3 regions of the Streptomyces sp. NPDC037288 genome follow, and region 2 is predicted to be linked to each of the others. Evidence: riboswitches for the same ligand, from Rfam matches in the RefSeq annotation. Region 2 holds a riboswitch; each other region holds the start of a gene.
What was found. A riboswitch is a leader RNA that binds a small molecule or an ion and turns the genes downstream of it on or off. The one in region 2 is predicted to bind cobalamin.
Positions count from the first base shown of each region.

Region 1: it holds a riboswitch for cobalamin, as region 2 does, so the genes downstream of both, ACZ7GZ_RS22620 (ribonucleoside-diphosphate reductase subunit alpha) here and ACZ7GZ_RS28275 (cobalamin biosynthesis protein) in region 2, are expected to answer to the same signal.
Region 3: it holds a riboswitch for cobalamin, as region 2 does, so the genes downstream of both, ACZ7GZ_RS14985 (CbtB domain-containing protein) here and ACZ7GZ_RS28275 (cobalamin biosynthesis protein) in region 2, are expected to answer to the same signal.

Region 1 covers NZ_JBVJVY010000020.1:69,490-75,278, reverse strand. The annotation lists gene ACZ7GZ_RS22635 (GntR family transcriptional regulator) at 1-700, shown strand, start outside; gene ACZ7GZ_RS22630 (DUF3311 domain-containing protein) at 852-1,112, shown strand; gene mctP (monocarboxylate uptake permease MctP) at 1,109-2,737, shown strand; cobalamin riboswitch at 2,906-3,045, shown strand; gene ACZ7GZ_RS22620 (ribonucleoside-diphosphate reductase subunit alpha) at 3,171-5,534, shown strand; gene ACZ7GZ_RS22615 (ribonucleotide-diphosphate reductase subunit beta) at 5,534-5,789, shown strand, end outside.
Region 2 covers NZ_JBVJVY010000029.1:53,163-58,951, forward strand. The annotation lists gene cobN (cobaltochelatase subunit CobN) at 1-1,275, opposite strand, end outside; gene ACZ7GZ_RS28270 (cobyric acid synthase) at 1,272-2,780, opposite strand; gene ACZ7GZ_RS28275 (cobalamin biosynthesis protein) at 2,777-3,730, opposite strand; cobalamin riboswitch at 3,835-3,976, opposite strand; gene ACZ7GZ_RS28280 (hypothetical protein) at 4,098-4,325, opposite strand; gene ACZ7GZ_RS28285 (inorganic phosphate transporter) at 4,358-5,608, opposite strand; gene ACZ7GZ_RS28290 (lysozyme) at 5,752-5,789, opposite strand, start outside.
Region 3 covers NZ_JBVJVY010000010.1:134,263-140,051, reverse strand. The annotation lists gene ACZ7GZ_RS15015 (helix-turn-helix transcriptional regulator) at 1-498, opposite strand, end outside; gene ACZ7GZ_RS15010 (hypothetical protein) at 555-1,022, shown strand; gene ACZ7GZ_RS15005 (NIPSNAP family protein) at 1,019-1,567, shown strand; gene ACZ7GZ_RS15000 (histidine phosphatase family protein) at 1,818-2,399, shown strand; gene ACZ7GZ_RS14995 (hypothetical protein) at 2,418-2,756, opposite strand; gene ACZ7GZ_RS14990 (CbtA family protein) at 2,902-3,654, opposite strand; gene ACZ7GZ_RS14985 (CbtB domain-containing protein) at 3,677-3,898, opposite strand; cobalamin riboswitch at 3,936-4,075, opposite strand; gene ACZ7GZ_RS14980 ((2Fe-2S) ferredoxin domain-containing protein) at 4,274-4,681, opposite strand; cobalamin riboswitch at 4,738-4,852, opposite strand; gene ACZ7GZ_RS14975 (methyltransferase family protein) at 4,963-5,610, opposite strand.

The sequences.
Region 1 (5,789 bases), on a different contig from region 2:
CAAGTACTACCGCTTGAAGAAGCACCTGCTCGACATGACGGAGACGCAGGCGCCGGGCACGCCGGTGCCGCCCGAGCGCACTCTGGCGGCCGAGTTCGACACCTCCCGCACCACCGTCCGGCAGGCCCTGCAGGAGCTGGTCGTGGAGGGCCGGCTCGAACGCATCCAGGGCAAGGGCACCTTCGTCGCCAAGCCCAAGGTCTCCCAGGCGCTGCAGCTCACCTCCTACACCGAGGACATGCGCGCCCAGGGGCTGGAGCCCACCTCGCAGCTGCTGGACATCGGCTACATCACCGCCGACGACCGGCTCGCCGGGCTGCTGGACATCACCGCCGGCGGACGGGTGCTGCGCATCGAGCGGCTGCGCATGGCCAACGGCGAGCCGATGGCCATCGAGACCACGCATCTGAGCGCCAAGCGCTTCCCGGCGCTGCGCCGCTCCCTGGTGAAGTACACGTCCCTGTACACCGCCCTCGCCGAGGTCTACGACGTCCACCTCGCCGAGGCCGAGGAGACCATCGAGACCTCGCTGGCCACTCCGCGCGAGGCGGGCCTGCTCGGCACCGATGTGGGCCTGCCGATGCTGATGCTCTCCCGCCACTCCCTGGACCGCGAGGGCAAGCCGGTGGAGTGGGTGCGGTCGGTGTACCGGGGGGATCGCTACAAGTTCGTGGCGCGGCTCAAGCGGCCGGCCGAGTAGAGATACTCAACACGGCCCGGGGGTACGGCCGGTGGACCTTCGCTGAATCGATATGCCGATATGCGGACGAGGTCTTCCACTGCCGCGACACCGTCACCTAGATTGCCTGCGCATTACACAGGTGATCAGCGAGGGGACGGAGAGCCGTGGCATGTCCGACACACCTGAAGTGAGACCACCGGTCGTCACCCCGGTCCGGGTGATCATAGCCTTGTGCCTCGTCGCGCCCTTCGTGGCGATGCTCTGGGTCGGCTCCTACGCCAGGACGGATCCGGCCCTCATAGGGATCCCGTTCTTCTACTGGTACCAGATGCTCTGGGTGCTGGTCTCCGCCGCGCTCACCATGACCGCGTACCAGCTGTGGCAGCGCGACCAGCGCGCCCGCGCTCACAAGGGCGGTGAGGCGAAGTGAAGGACGGTGTCAACGGCGTCGCGCTCGGCGTCTTCGTCTTCTTCTTCCTGGCCGTCACGGTCATGGGCTTCCTCGCCGCACGCTGGCGCAGGGCCGAGAACGAGCACTCCCTGGACGAATGGGGCCTGGGCGGACGGTCGTTCGGCACCTGGATCACGTGGTTCCTGCTCGGCGGCGACCTGTACACGGCATACACCTTCGTGGCCGTACCGGCGGCGATCTACGCGGCGGGCGCGTCCGGCTTCTTCGCGGTGCCGTACACGATCCTGATCTACCCGCTGATCTTCACCTTCCTGCCGCGCCTGTGGTCGGTCAGCCACCGCCACGGCTATGTCACGACCTCCGACTTCGTGCGCGGGCGCTTCGGCTCGAAGGGCCTGTCGCTGGCGGTGGCGCTGACCGGCATCCTGGCGACGATGCCGTACATCGCGCTCCAGCTCGTCGGCATCCAGGCGGTGCTGGACGTGATGGGCGTGGGCGGGGGCAGCAGCACCAACTGGTTCGTACGGGACCTGCCGCTGCTGATCGCCTTCGGCGTGCTGGCGGCGTACACCTACTCCTCCGGCCTGCGCGCTCCGGCCCTGATCGCCTTCGTCAAGGACGCGCTGATCTACGTCGTCATCGCGGTGGCGATCATCTACATCCCGATCAAGCTGGGCGGCTTCGACGACGTCTTCGCCAAGGCGGGCCACGCGTTCAGCCAGGTCAACCCGGCCACCGGCAAGCCGCGCGGCGCGCTCGCGCCGCCGGAAGCGGGCCAGTGGACGTACGCCACCCTGGCGCTGGGCTCGGCGCTCGCGCTCTTCATGTACCCCCACTCGATCACCGCGACCCTGTCCTCCAAGAGCCGCGAGGTGATCCGCCGCAACACCACGATCCTGCCGCTGTACTCCCTGATGCTCGGTCTGCTGGCCCTGCTGGGCTTCATGGCGATCGCGGCCGGCGTCAAGGTCACCAACGGCCAGCTGGCCATCCCCCAGCTGTTCGAGGACATGTTCCCGGACTGGTTCGCGGGTGTGGCCTTCGCGGCGATCGGCATCGGCGCACTCGTGCCGGCGGCCATCATGTCGATCGCGGCGGCGAACCTCTTCACCCGCAACATCTACCGGGACTTCATCAAGCCGGACGCCACGCCCAGGCAGGAGGCCCAGGTCTCCAAGATCGTCTCACTGCTGGTGAAGGTCGGCGCCCTGGTCTTCGTCCTCACCATGGACAAGACGGTCGCGATCAACTTCCAGCTGCTGGGCGGCATCTGGATCCTGCAGACCTTCCCGGCCCTGGTCGGCGGCCTGTTCACCCGCTGGTTCCACCGCTGGGCGCTGCTCGCCGGCTGGGCGGTCGGCATGGTGTACGGCACGGTCGCGGCGTACGGGGTCGCCTCGCCGACCCAGAAGCACTTCGGCGGCTCGGCCAAGGAGATCCCCGGCATCGGGGAGATCGGCTACATCGGACTGACCGCGTTCGTGCTCAACGTCGCCGTGACCGTGGTCCTCACCTTCGTCCTCAAGGCCGTCAAGGCCCCCGAGGGCGTCGACGAGACCAGCCCGGACGACTACACGGCGGACGCGGGCGACCCCGGCGTGCAGGCGGAACTGCCACCGGCGACGGCGGCAAGCGCGCACTAGCCGCACCTCGGCCGGGCGTACGGGCGGCTTTCCGTCCGCGTGTGCGCCCGGCCGTCGCGTCCCGGAACCGGTCCGGTGCCCAGCCGGGCCCTGCACCTCGGGAGTTGACCCTCCGAAGCCGAGCCGACACAACATCTGGGGGTGACACGACAGCACGGCACTAGATGTATGCTCATCCTCGCTGTCGTCGCAGGGGAATCCGGTGCGAATCCGGAACTGTCCCGCAACGGTGTACTTGTGCATGTCCGTTCCCGTGAACGCCGTGCACAGGAGTCAGTCCGAGGACCTGTCGACAGCGCACCCGGCCGTCCGGCCGGTGTGCCCTGAGACGTCCGGGCCTCGCGGAGTGGGCCGGTGGACGCGACGCCGTGTGCGCTCGTGGCTGCCCCCTGCCCTCCGCAAGGCCCCCGTGCCGAGCGAGGGAGAGCCCCACGTGACCATCGCGCCAGCAGATCCGGCTTCAGCCAGCGGCCTGGAGACCGACGGTCCCGGTACCGCGCTGCTGCGGACCCTGACCGAGCTGACCGCCGACCTCCCCGACGCCGACCCCGGCCGGGTCGCCGCCGCCGCGCTGCGCGGCCGGTCGGCGCGCGCCGACGAGGCGGAGTTGCGCGAGCTGGCCACGGAGGCCGCCGCCGGGCTCATCTCCGAGGACCCCGCCTACTCCAGGCTGGCCGCCCGGCTGCTGACCCTCACCATCCGCGCCGAGGCGGCCTCGCAGGGCGTGACGTCCTTCACCGGGTCCGTGGCCGTGGGGCACCGCGAGGGGCTCATCGCCGACCGGACCGCCGAGTTCGCGCGGCTGCACGCCGAGCGGCTGGACGCGCTCGTCGACACCGGCGCCGACGACCGCTTCGGCTACTTCGGGCTGCGCACGCTGCACAGCCGCTACCTGCTGCGGCACCCGATCACCCGCAAGGTCATCGAGACCCCCCAGCACTTCATGCTGCGGGTCGCCGCAGGCCTCGCCGAGGACGACAGCGTCCGCTCCGTGGACGAAGTCGCCGGGCTCTACGGGCTCATGAGCCGCCTCGACTACCTGCCGTCCTCCCCCACCCTCTTCAACTCCGGCACCCGGCACCCCCAGATGTCGTCCTGCTACCTCCTCGACTCCCCGCTGGACGAGCTGGACTCCATCTACGACCGCTACCACCAGGTGGCCCGGCTCTCCAAGCACGCCGGCGGCATCGGTCTGTCGTACTCCCGGATCCGCAGCCGCGGTTCGCTGATCCGCGGCACCAACGGGCACTCCAACGGCATCGTGCCGTTCCTGAAGACCCTGGACGCCTCGGTGGCGGCCGTGAACCAGGGCGGCCGGCGCAAGGGGGCCGCGGCCGTCTACCTGGAGACCTGGCACTCCGACATCGAGGAGTTCCTGGAGCTGCGGGACAACACCGGTGAGGACGCCCGCCGTACGCACAACCTGAACCTCGCGCACTGGATCCCGGACGAGTTCATGCGCCGGGTCAACGCCGACGCGCAGTGGTCGCTGTTCTCCCCGGCGGACGTGCCGGAGCTGGTGGACCTGTGGGGCGAGGAGTTCGACGCCGCCTACCGCAAGGCCGAGGACGCGGGCCTGGCGAAGAGGACGATCCCGGCCCGTGAGCTGTACGGCCGGATGATGCGCACCCTCGCGCAGACCGGCAACGGCTGGATGACCTTCAAGGACGCGGCCAACCGCACCGCCAACCAGACGGCCCTGCCCGGTCACGTCGTCCACTCCTCCAACCTCTGCACGGAGATCCTGGAGGTCACGGACGACGGCGAGACGGCGGTCTGCAACCTGGGCTCGGTCAACCTCGGTGCGTTCGTGAGCAACGGGGACATCGACTGGGAGCGCCTCGACGAGACGGTCCGCACGGCCGTCACCTTCCTCGACCGCGTGGTCGACATCAACTTCTACCCGACCGAGCAGGCGGGCCGGTCGAACGCCAAGTGGCGGCCCGTCGGCCTCGGTGCCATGGGTCTGCAGGACGTGTTCTTCAAGCTGCGCCTGCCGTTCGACTCGCCGGAGGCCAAGGCCCTGTCCACGCGGATCGCCGAGCGCGTCATGCTCGCCGCGTACGAGGCCTCCGCCGACCTCGCCGAGCGGAGCGGCCCGCTGCCGGCCTGGGAGAAGACCCGTACCGCCCAGGGTGTCCTGCACCCCGACCACTACGACGCCGAGCTCACCTGGCCCGAGCGCTGGGCGGCCCTGCGCGAGCGGATCGCGGCCGTCGGCATGCGCAACTCGCTCCTCCTCGCGATCGCGCCCACCGCCACCATCGCCTCCATCGCGGGCGTGTACGAGTGCATCGAGCCGCAGGTGTCGAACCTGTTCAAGCGCGAGACGCTGTCCGGTGAGTTCCTGCAGGTCAACTCGTACCTGGTGAAGGATCTGAAGGAGCTCGGCGTCTGGGACGCGCGGACCCGTGAGGCGCTGCGCGACTCCAACGGCTCCGTGCAGGACTTCGCCTGGATCCCGGCCGACGTACGGGCCCTGTACCGCACGGCGTGGGAGATCCCGCAGCGCGGCCTGATCGACATGGCGGCGGCGCGGACCCCGTTCCTCGACCAGGCGCAGTCGCTCAACCTCTTCCTGGAGACGCCGACCATCGGCAAGCTCTCCTCGATGTACGCGTACGCCTGGAAGTCGGGCCTGAAGACGACGTACTACCTGCGCTCGCGGCCCGCGACGCGCATCGCCCGCGCCGCCCGGGCGCAGGCCCAGAAGACCATCCCCGTCCAGCAGGCCGCTGATCCCGACGCGGTCGCCTGCTCCCTGGAAAACCCCGAGTCCTGCGAGGCCTGCCAGTAATGACCACCCGTAACACCAACCTGCTCGACCCGGGTTTCGAACTGACTCTCCGCCCGATGCGCTACCCGGACTTCTACGAGCGCTACCGGGACGCCATCAAGAACACCTGGACCGTGGAGGAGGTCGACCTCCACTCGGACGTCGCCGACCTCGCCAAGCTGACCCCGGCCGAGCAGCACCTGATCGGCCGGCTGGTGGCCTTCTTCGCGACGGGTGACTCGATCGTCGCGAACAACCTGGTCCTGACGCTGTACA
Region 2 (5,789 bases):
GAGCCCCGGATCGAGCTTCCCGAACCACGCCCGGTAGTCGGCGAGCGGCACGCGCGCGGGGGCGGCGGCCAGCTGCTCCTCCGTCAGCCACTCCACGTCGTGGCCGCCGGCCGCGATCAGCCGGTGGATCAACTCGTCGCCGCCGGACGGGTATTCGGTCAGCGAGTACCCGGCGTCCCGCAGCGCGTCCAGCACCCGCACCGCCGACGCGGGCGTGTCCAGGCCGACCGCGTTGCCGACCCGGGAGTGCTTGGTCGGGTACGCCGTGAAGACCAGCGCGACCTTCTTCTCGGCGTTCGGCTTGTGCTTCAACCGGGCGTGGCGCAGGGCGATCCCGGCCACCCGCGCGGCCCGTTCCGGGTCGGCGAGGTACACCGGGACCTCGTCCGGGCCCTGCTCCTTGAAGGAGAACGGCACGGTGATCAGCCGCCCGTCGAACTCCGGGATCGCGACCTGCATCGCCGCGTCCATGGGGGACAGGGCGGCGTCGGACTCCTCCCACGCGGCCCGCGAGGAGGTGAGGCACAGGCCCTGCAGCACCGGGATGTCCAGATCCGCGAGCGCCCCGATGTCCCAGGACTCCTCGTCGCCGCCCGCCGACGCCTGCGAGGCGTGGGTGCCGCCGGCCGCGAGCACCGTGGCGACCAGCACGTCGGCCTTCGCCAGCAGCTCGTACAGCCCGGCGTCCGCGCCGCGCAGCGAACCGCAGTACACCGGCAGGGCGTTGGCACCCTGCGCCTCGATCGCCTCGCACAGGGTGTCCACGAAGGCGGTGTTGCCGCTCAGCTCGTGCGCCCGGTAGAAGAGCACCCCGACGGTCGGCCGGCCGCCCTGGATCCGGTACGAGCCGTGGACGCCGTACTCCGGCATCTTCCGCGGCTCCTCGAAGCCCTCACCGGTCAGCAGCACGGTGTCCGACAGGAACCGGGACAGCTCCAGCAGGTTCGCGGGCCCGCCCTCGACCAGGTACTTCAACGCCTCCGCCACCACACCGGCCGGCACCGACGACTCGGCCATCAGCTCCGCGTCGGGGACGGCCTCGCCGCCCAGCAGCACGGTCGGGATCCCGGCCGCCTTCAGCGCGGCGAGCCCCTCCTCCCAGGCGCGCTTGCCGCCCAGCAGCCGTACGACGGCCAGGTCGGCCCCTTCGAGCAGGCGCGGCAGTTCCTCGCGGACGTCCACCCGGGTCGGGTTGCCGATGCGGTAGTCCGCGCCGGAGGCCCGGGCCGCCAGCAGATCCGTGTCGGCGGTCGACAACAACAACACTGTGCTCATGCGGGCGCTCCCGGTGGAATGAAAGGCAGTCCTTGCGGCGCGCCCGACTCGATGAGCCGCCAGAGCGCGTCCGTGTCCGCGTGGTGTTCGATCAGGTCGCCGAGCCGGTCGAGCTGCTCCTCGCGCAGCGCGGCGAAGGAGGTGCCGGGCGCCGGCACGAAGCGGCGGCCCGCGGCGGCGGCCACCTCGCGCAGGAAGGCCCGCCGGAAGCCGTCCGACTCCAGCGAACCGTGCCAGTGCGTGCCCCAGGCCTGGCCGACCCGGCAGCCGTCGAGGAAGGGTTCCCCGCCGTCCACGGAGGCGACGCCGTGGTGGATCTCGTACCCCTCGACGCGCTCGCCGAGGGCCTCTCCGGCCGGGCGGGTGAGGGTCTTCTCGCGGGCGAACCGCACCCGCACGGGCAGCACGCCGAGCCCGTCGACCGCGCCGGCCCGCGACTCGACCTCGTCCTCGATGTGCTCGCCGAGGATCTGGAAGCCGCCGCAGATGCCGAGGATCGGGCGTGCTTCGGCGGCCCGCCGGACCAGCGCGTCCGCGAGGCCCCGCTCGCGCAGCCACTCCAGTGCCCGCACGGTCCCGCGGGTGCCCGGGACCACCACGAGATCGGCGTCCGCCAGCTCCTCCGGCCGGTCCACGAACCGCACCACGACACCGGGTTCGGCGGCCAGCGCGTCCACGTCGGTGAAGTTGGACATCAGCGGGATCGCGCAGACGGCGACGCGCAGCACGTCCTCGCCGACCGGGGGAGCGACGGAGGACTCCCGGACGGTGCCGCGCAGCGACACCCGCAGTCCGTCCTCCTCGTCGATGCCGAGCCCGTGCCGGAAGGGCAGCACGCCGTAGGTGTGCCGCCCGGTGAGCCCGTGCAGCATCTCCAGGCCCGGCTCCAGCAGGGAGACATCGCCCCGGAACTTGTTCACCAGGAACCCGGCGACCAGCTCCTGGTCCTCGGGCGAGAGCAGGGCGACGGTCCCGAAGAAGGACGCGAAGACGCCCCCGCGGTCGATGTCGCCCACCACCAGCACCGGCAGGCGTGCCTGGCGGGCGATCCCCATGTTCACGATGTCGGTCCGGCGCAGATTGATCTCGGCCGGGCTGCCCGCACCCTCACAGATCACCGCGTCATACGTGCCCCGCAACTCGGCCAGACAGTCCAGTACCGTGCCGAGGAGCTTCTGCTGGCGCCCCCCGTGGTACCCGCGCGCGCTCAGCTCGCCCACCGGCTTGCCCAGCAGCACGACCTGGCTGCTCCGTTCGCCGCCCGGCTTGAGCAGCACCGGGTTCATCAGCGCGGTCGGCTCGATCCGGCAGGCCTGGGCCTGCATGGCCTGGGCCCGCCCGATCTCCGCGCCCTCCCGGGTCACGAAGGAGTTGAGCGACATGTTCTGCGCCTTGAACGGCGCGACCTTCACGCCCTGGCGCACCAGCCACCGGCAGATCCCGGCCGTCACGACGCTCTTGCCGGCGTCGGAGGTGGTGCCGGCGACGAGGAGACCCCCGCTCACTTGCCACGTCCCTTCAGGCTTTTGACGAGGTGGCGCGCGGCGACCGTGGTGCCGAGCGCGAGCAGGCCGACGCGGCGGGAGAGCCGTACGGCCCGGTCGATGTCGGTGACCCGGACGGCCCGTCCGGTGTCCCCGTTCAGCACCGGCCGGTGTTCGACCCGGCCGCTGTAGGAGAGCGTGCCGCCCAGGCGTACGCCGAGGGCGCCCGCGAAGGAGGCCTCCACGGGCCCGGCGTTGGGGCTCGGATGCCGGTGGGCGTCGGCGTTCCAGGCGCGCAGGGCACCGCGCGGGTCGGGTCCGGCCGCGGCGGCGAGTACGGCGGTCAGCCGCGCCCCCGGCCAGCCGGCCAGGTCGTCGAGCCGGGCGGAGGCCCAGCCGTAGCGCCGGTACCGGCGGGACCTGTGACCCACCATCGCGTCCAGGGTGTTGACCGCCCGGAACCCGAGCAGCCCCGGAACCCCGGCCACGGCCCCCCACACCAGCGCCCCCACGACGGCGTCGGAGGTGTTCTCGGCGACCGACTCGACCACCGCCCGGGCGATCCCGTCGGCGTCCAGTGCCTGCGGATCCCGGCCGCACAGATGAGGCAGCCGCGCCCGCGCCGCCTCGACGTCCCCGGCCTCCAGCGCACGCCCGATCGTGCGGGCCTCGCGGGCGAGCGACGTACCGCCGACGACCGCCCAGGTGGCGGCGGCGGTCAGTGCGAGGGAGGCGGTGGGAGAGGGGCGTACGGCGCTTGCGGCCACCGTGCCGAGTGCGACGGCGCCTCCGGCGCACACGACGGTGTGCAGGGCGCCCCAGCCGCGGTGGTCGTGCCACAACGCGCGGTCCACGGCAGCGGCCGCCCGCCCGAACACGGCGACCGGATGTCCACGGCGCGGATCGCCGAGGAGGAGGTCACCGAGAAGGCCGGCGGCGGCGCCGTACGCGTACATGCGATCGGCACCCATCGGCTCAGCCGGCCGTGGGTACAGGAGCGGGCCTGGTGCGGGTCCTTGTCCTTCGGCAGCCGAGCATGGCGATCCGTGTCCTCACTCAGGGTGTCCGCGCCCTGGTTCGACGAGATTCGGCGGTGAGAGTTCCTGGCTCCCGGGGGTTCTTCCCCGGTGACAGTGGCGGGACCGCGCCGGATTCGCACCGGCTTCCTCTCCTGCCGCCGTAGATGGCCTGGGCAGTCCACCACGCGCCCGGAACGGCCGTCAACTTGCCGTTGACCTGCACGGGGAGAGTGTGCCGATCCCCACATCGCGGGGCGTGCGGGGCATGGGAAAGGCCCCCCTTCCGCGGAGAGCGGGAGGGGGGCCTTCGCAGGGTGGGTCAGGGCTTGGCCACGATCAGGTAGATGCCGTACGCCACCGCCGCCGCGCACGCGGCGAAGCAGACGTAGGCGCCGGTGACGGCGAGGCCGGCGGAACCGCCCTGGGCCGCGGCCTTCTCGCGCCGGGCCAGACCGCCCACGCCGAGGGTGAACAGGGCCACCAGGCCCACCGCGAACGCGAGGCTGACGCCGAAGACGGAGCCGAGGGCCGCCCAGTCGATCTTCATGATGCTTCCTTCGGTAACCGGGGTGACCGGGGTCAGACGGTGGCGGCCGGCGGGGCGGCCGGGGTCGCGGGCTCGGCGGCGGCCGGGGAGGCGATCGTCGCCGTCAGGTCGCCGGCGAGCGTGCCCGCCGGGGGCGGGGTCACCGCGGCGATGGCGGTGGTCACCACGCCGGCCGGCTCCTCGGTGTCGGCGGCGACGTTGGTGTGGTCGACGACCTCACGGCGGGAGATCTTCCAGATCGCGGCGCTCGCGGCGACCAGGAAGACGGCGACCGCGGCGGTGCCCCAGTCACCGAGGTCCGTGACGGACTCGGCGCCCGCGCCGACCAGCGCGGCGGCCGGGAGGGTGAGCACCCAGGCGACGGCCATCCGGGTCGCGGTGGACCAGCGGACCACCCCGCCCTTGCGGCCGAGGCCCGCGCCCATCACCGAACCGGAGACGACGTGCGTGGTGGACAGCGAGAAGCCCAGGTGGGACGAGGCCAGGATCGCGGTGGCGGCGCTGGTCTGGGCGGCGAAGCCCTGGCGCGGCTCCAGGTCGGTCAGGCCCGTGCCCATGGTGCGGATGATGCGCCAGCCGCCGATGTAGGTGCCGAGCGCGATGGCCAGGCCGGCCGAGAGGATGACCCAGGTGGGAGGGTTGGAGCCCGGGGCGATGGCGCCGCCCGCGATCAGCGCGAGGGTGATGATGCCCATCGTCTTCTGGGCGTCGTTGGTGCCGTGGGCGAGCGAGACCAGGCCGGCGGAGGCGATCTGGCCGGCGCGGTAGCCCTTGCGGGTGGCCTCGCTCTCGGCCTTGCCACCGATGCCGTAGGAGAAGCGGGTGGCCAGCAGCGACGCCAGGCCCGCCACGACCGGCGCGGCGACCGCGGGCAGCAGCACCTTGGTGACCAGCACGTCGCCGTGCACGGCACCGAAGCCGGCGGAGGCGACGGTGGCGCCGATCAGACCGCCCATCAGGGCGTGCGAGGAACTGGACGGCAGACCCACCAGCCAGGTCAGCAGGTTCCAGAGGATCGCGCCGACCAGGGCGGCGAAGATGACCTCGGGACGGATGCCGGCCTCGTCGACGAGACCCTTGGAGATCGTGTTCGCGACCTCCACGGAGAGGAAGGCGCCGACCAGGTTGAGGGCGGCGGACATGGTTACCGCGATCTTCGGCTTCAGGGCGCCTGTGGAGATGGTGGTGGCCATCGCGTTCGCGGTGTCGTGGAAACCGTTCGTGAAATCAAACGCGAGTGCGGTTACCACCACAATCGCGAGGATCAGCGAGAAGCTTTCCATTTACCCAGGCAATCGTTCGAGGTCATTGGCTGGACGAACGTAGGCAACCTGGGTGAACGGAAGATGAACTGAGGCGGGCGTCGCGGTGTCCGTAGGGAGGGAGTGGTGTTCCGTTCGGCCCCCGCGGCCCAGGCGCCCCATGGCTACCGGCCCCGCGCGAGGGTCCGCAGCCGGCTCGTGG
Region 3 (5,789 bases), on a different contig from region 2:
CTCCTCCGGCGCCCGCCAGCGCCGGTACCGCAGGACCACCGCCCGCTGCTCCCACACCGCGGCGGCGACCGCGGCCAGGTGAGGCGTACGGTCGGCGTCGCCGTACCAGCTGGGGGCGTCGAGCAGGAAGCGTTCCTGGATCCGCCCGGCGTGCTCGCGCAGCTCCGCCGGGAGGGCGGCCCGCAGCTTGAGCCGGGCGGTGGCGAGGGCCTCGCCGAGGCCGAGCTCGGCGGCGGCGCCGGGGAGTGCGGCAAGGAACGCGGCCTGGGCCTCGTCCGCGGTCAGTCCGGTGAGACGGGTCCGGTAGCCGTCGACCAGCCGGTAGCCGCCCGCGTGTCCGGCCTCGCCGTACAGCGGGATGCCGGCGCCGGCGAGCGCCTCGACGTCCCGGTAGACCGTCCGGACGGAGACCTCCAGTTCCTCGGCCAGCTGCCGGGCCGTCATCCGGCCCCGGTTCTGGAGCAGCAGAAGGAGGGTGACCAGTCGGCTCGCACGCATGGCGCCCAGTATCCACTGACACTGGATGTCAGTGGAGCGTCCCTAACCTGCGGCGCATGGACGACTTCGACTTCCTGCACGGCTCCTGGGACGTGGCCAACCGCCGTCTCACCACGCCGCTCGGCCCCGGCCCCGGCACCTGGGCGGAGTTCCCCGGTCATGCGGTGGTCCGGCCGCTGTTCGGCGGTGCCGGCAACATCGACGAGATCACCTTCCCCACCCTCGGCCGCCAGGGCATGACCCTGCGCCTGTTCGACCGGGAGACGCAGCGCTGGTCGATCCACTGGGCCGACAGCCGGACGGGCCGGCTGGACCCCCCGGTGACCGGCGGCTTCACGGGCGACCGCGGTGACTTCCACGGCGAGGACACCTACGACGGCCGCCCGATCCGGGTGCACTTCACCTGGTACCGCCTCGGCCCGGACACCGCCCGCTGGGAGCAGGAGTTCTCCGCCGACGGCGGCAGTACCTGGGAGCACAACTGGACCATGGACCTCACCCGCACCAGGGGGGCCGACGCATGACGGTCGTCGAACTGCGGCAGTACACCCTGCATCCGGGGGGCCGGGAGACGCTGATCGAGCTGTTCGAGCGCGAGTTCGTGACCGGTCAGCAGGCGGCAGGCATCACCGTCGGCGGCCGTTTCCGAGACCTGGACGACCCGGACCGTTTCGTCTGGCTGCGCGCCTTCCCCGACATGGTGCACCGCCGGCGCGCGCTGGAGGCGTTCTACACCGGCCCGGTCTGGCGGAAGTACCGCGACACGGCCAATGCCACCATGGTGGACAGCGACGACGTCCTGCTGCTGCGGGGCCCGGGGTTCGCGCCGGAGCCGGGCACCCGCGAGGTGGTGGCGACGGTCTGCCGGCCGTCCGACGCGGCTGCCTTCGACGCGTACGCCGCCCGGCACCTGGGCCCGTCCCATGCGCTGCACCGCACCGAGCACGCCGAGAACGACTATCCCCTCCTGCCCGTCCGCACCGGGGAGGACGTCCGGGTCTGGTTCGGCCCGGCCGGGCCACCACCCTGGCCGGTACGGACGCTTCGGCTGGAACCCGTGACGACGTAGCGGGGCGTCGGCTCGCAAGCGCTCGGCACAGGGGCCGTACCCGGGGGGCGATGTCGACGGTGTTGCGACCCAGCGAGTAGGCGAGCACTCGCGCATGAGCCGGCCGGCTGGTGGTCCGGGGCGCCCGGAGGCCGGCCGCTGGTCAGTGCCGATCGCGTGCGTCGCGGACGTGGGTACACTGCTGAACCCCCCTGCCCAGCGGGCCTCCGATCCAGTCCCGCCCCCTGACAACAGCAGCCGGAGCGACCGCTTGACCAGCCGAGTTCTTCTCGTCTCCCCCGCCATGAGCGCGTCGCTGCGGCAGACGCGGTTCGACGACGGCGGCTCGCTCGACGACGGCGGCGCGGCGCGGGCCCGGGCGGCGGCCGGGTCGCTGCCCGCCGCGGGGCGTGTGTCCGTCTCCCCCAGCACGCGCTGCCGGGAGACGGCCACGGCGCTGGGCCTCGACGGGGTGCCGGTGCCGGAGCTGGCGGGGCTCGACGTGGGCCGCTGGCGGGGCCGCACCCTTCAGGAGGTGGGGGCGGCCGAGCCGGAGGCGGTGGGCCGCTGGCTCACCGACCCCGGCTGCGCACCGCATGGGGGTGAGTCCGTGCAGGACCTGTGCGCAAGGGTCGCGCGGTGGCTGGCCGACGCGCAGGCCGTGGAGGAGCGTGCGGTCGCCGTCGTCGAGCCGGAGGTGGTGCGGGCGGCCGTCGTCGACGCGCTGGGGATGTCCGCCACGGTGTTCTGGCGCCTCGACGTGCCGCCGCTGAGCGTGACCGAACTCAGTGGCCGGGCCGGGCGCTGGAACCTGCGGCTGGGGCGTCCGCCTGCCGCTCCGGACGCCGATTAGGCGCCGCCGGCCGGCGGTTCACGCTGCCGAGTCCCGGTGACGGCGCAGCAGGGCCGTTATCGCGCAGCGCAGGCAGGTGCCGTCGGCGCTCGGCTCCGTGGCTTCGCGGTCGGGGCATGTCGGCGGCGCCGGGTGGGACCGTCCCCGGCAGCCGTCCCCGGAGGCCGCTATCAGGGTTTCCAAGTCGTGCAGGAGCTGCTCGGTGCGCTTGGCCTGCTGGGCGAGTACCCGCACGCGGGCGCTCTGGCCGCCTGTCTGCCGTCGGCTGGCAACCAGTTGCTCGTATTCCCGCAGGGTGAGGGCGACCGCGTCGCGGCCACCGAAGGTGATGTGGCGGGGCTGTGGGGCTCTGGCCACTCGGTTCCTCCACTCCTCACCGAGGTGATCCGCGGCCGGTCCGCCGGATTCCGTGCCCTGCCGGTGGTCCCGTGCGCGTCGGTGTCCGGAGAACGCCGGAGGGCCCCCGGATGGTTCCGAAGGGCCCTCTGTTGTCCGGAAGGGGTCAGTGCGCGGCCGGAACCGCTCGCCCGCTCCCGGCCGTCGCCGGCTCGGGCTTCAGCAGGCGCTCGGCCAGCTCGCCGAAGAGGAGGCCGAATCCACCCCACAGAGTGGTCTGGATCGCCAGTGCCGAGAGCCGGAACCGCCACAGGAGGGTGGCCGGGAAGCCCTTGGGCACCTCGTTGACGACGGGCAGGAACTGGTAGGCCAGCCCGATCACGACGGCGAACGCGGCCACCGCGACGACCGTCGCCCACCAGGTGCCCAGGCGGGGAGCCAGGCGCTTGCCCAGGAGAGTGGCGGCGATCGCCAGCAGGACGCTGAGCAGCATCATCAGGAAGTACAGCGTGGTCCGCTTGCCGATGGTGTCGGCGTTGCCCACCGACGGCGGGTTGGCCGGGTACTTCAGGAACGGCACGACGTACACGGCGAGCAGGGCGCAGCCCGACAGCAGCAGTGCCGTGGCGCGCGGGCTGAAGCGGCCCACGCGGCCCAGGGCGAAGCAGAAGGCGAGCGCGGCGATGCCGCCGAAGGCGACGCCGTAGACGAGGACTCCCGTGGCGAGGCCGGCGGTGGACTGCAGGGAACGGGAGACGACCTCCATCTCGTGTTCATGGGAGTGGGCTTCCTCGAAGCTGATCGCCTTGTCGACGCTCGGCTCACCGAGGACGTACGCCACGACGAGGGCGAGCACGCCGGCCGCCAGGCCGGCGAGCATGCCCCGTACGAGGAGGTTCCGTACCGTTGCGGAGTTCATGGGTGTGCGGTGTCCCCTTGCCTCAGTGGCAGGGGAAACCGAGCAGGTGGCGGGCGTCGTGCACCCACTCGTGGACGTCGGTGCCGTTGAGCACGGAGGTGGCGCCCTGCTCGGCGCCGACGAAGTAGAGCAGGATCAGCATCAGGATGCCGAAGAAGACCGCCCAGGGAGCAATCGCCTTCAGCGGCAGCGTGGCGGGAACGACGGGGGTGGTGGCTGTCGGCTGGGCGACGGTCTGCGCCATGGCAGAACCTCCTCTGGGAGTTCGCGTCCCATCTCGGTGGTGCACAGGACGACGGCCACGGGTCTGACTCACGGGATGCCGCGGGGGCGTCTCGCATACAGTGGCGCGACCGTGCCGGATTCCCACCGGCTTCCGTCTCGCCGTCGTCGATATCGGACCGACCGTACCGCGTGTCGCGCGCACGGCCAAGACCGCCTCCGGCCGCCGTGATCTTTCCCTCTCACCAGGCGTGACGGTGCGAGGCCGGTGGGACGGCGGCGCGGGCGGGGTCCAACCCGACGGTCGCGGGCCGAAGTTGTGCGCGGAGTGCGCGTCGGCAGCTCGCCCCGCACGGTGGCGTCCTGCGCCGGCTCGGTGCCGAACCGGACCCCCGGGTCAACGGGGATCCGCACGGCGCCGCGGCGGTGTGAAGGTGTACAGGTCGAGGATGTCCGGCTGGGGAGCGACGCCCGGGCCGCCCGCCCGCACCCAGGTCACGATGTCCTCGGTCGCGTCCGGATCGTTGACGAGTCCGAGCCAGACCGGCCGCGCACCGGCGGCCCGGCCCGCCGTGGACGGCTGTACGACGATGACGTTGGCCTGGTCGCACACGTCGAGGCAGTCGGAGATCCGCACCGGCATCTCCGCCCTCAGCCGTGCGGTCTGCGCCATGTGATCGACCCCGGGCACCTTGGGACTGCCGCAGCAGCAGTCCCGGCACACGACGACCCGGCACGGTGCTGCCGCGCTTCCCGTCACAGCGCCGCCGGACGCCTCTCGCGTCGGCCTCTCGGACACGCCCATGCCACTCCCCTCCCGGGGAGATCCGCCCCGGAGTGCGTCGAGGAGGCGACCGCGTGAGTCTCTGGCTCCCGGGTCGTCGCCCGCCCGGCCTGCCCCCCCCGGGGGGAGGCCTGCCGGAACTCGCTCACCGGTCACAGTGGCGGGACCGCGCCGGATTCACACCGGCTTCCTCGGACCGCCGTCGCCCTATGTCGCCGGTCATCATGCCATCACCGGGCGGAGCGCCGCGTGTGCCGTCACCGCCCGCGCCCTTCGAGGCGCGGTGGGGGCAAGCGACTGGGCTACCGCTGCACGCTGCCCGCGGGGCGCCGGCCGGCCCGGTGGCCCGTGCGGCGTATGTGGGGGATCAGGGCCGGGACTTCGGCGCGGTAGGCGTCGTAGGCGGCGCCGAACTGCCGGGCCATCAGGCCGTCCTCGGTCCTGACCCGGTGCAGCAGCCAGGGGACGGCGACCACCAGGAACGCCACCCAGACGCCGAAACCGCAGGCCAGCATGGAACCGGTGACCAAGCCGAGCAGCCCGGTGTAGATGGGGTGCCGGACCAGCCGGTAGGGCCCGTCCGTCCGGAGCTCGTGGTGCTCCCGGACCGTCGGCACACTGGCCCACATCGTGCCCAGCACCCAGCGGGCCCACAGCAGCAGGGCGGTCGAGGCGACGGCGAGCAGGACGCCCAGGAGCGCCGGCGCCGGCTGCCAGTACTGCAGCCGGCGCCAGAAGCCCTCGGAGCGCCCGACCAGGGTGAAGAAGACGGCGACGCCCGCGCTCAGCAGCAGCCGGCGCGGCAGTGTGCGGCGCAGTCCGCGCACCCAGCCGCGCAGTCCGGACCGGCTCTTCACACCGAAGTAGACAGCGCCCGCGACCCAGGCCGCGACGAAGACGAGGACGCAGACGTCGATGGTCAGGACAAGTGCCGAGTGAAGAGAACCCATGTCTCAAGAGTGCTCCGCGCACCCAGCCGATCACCACCACCCACGGGTCGATGGAGAAGCCCCCGACCGGGATCCACCGGTCTCCACCGTCCTCCATCCACGGATGGAGAACGCGGAGGCAACGCCCGCGGGAGAGACGGAAGTTCGGGCGTGTCCCGGGTGGGACGCTGCTAGCCTGC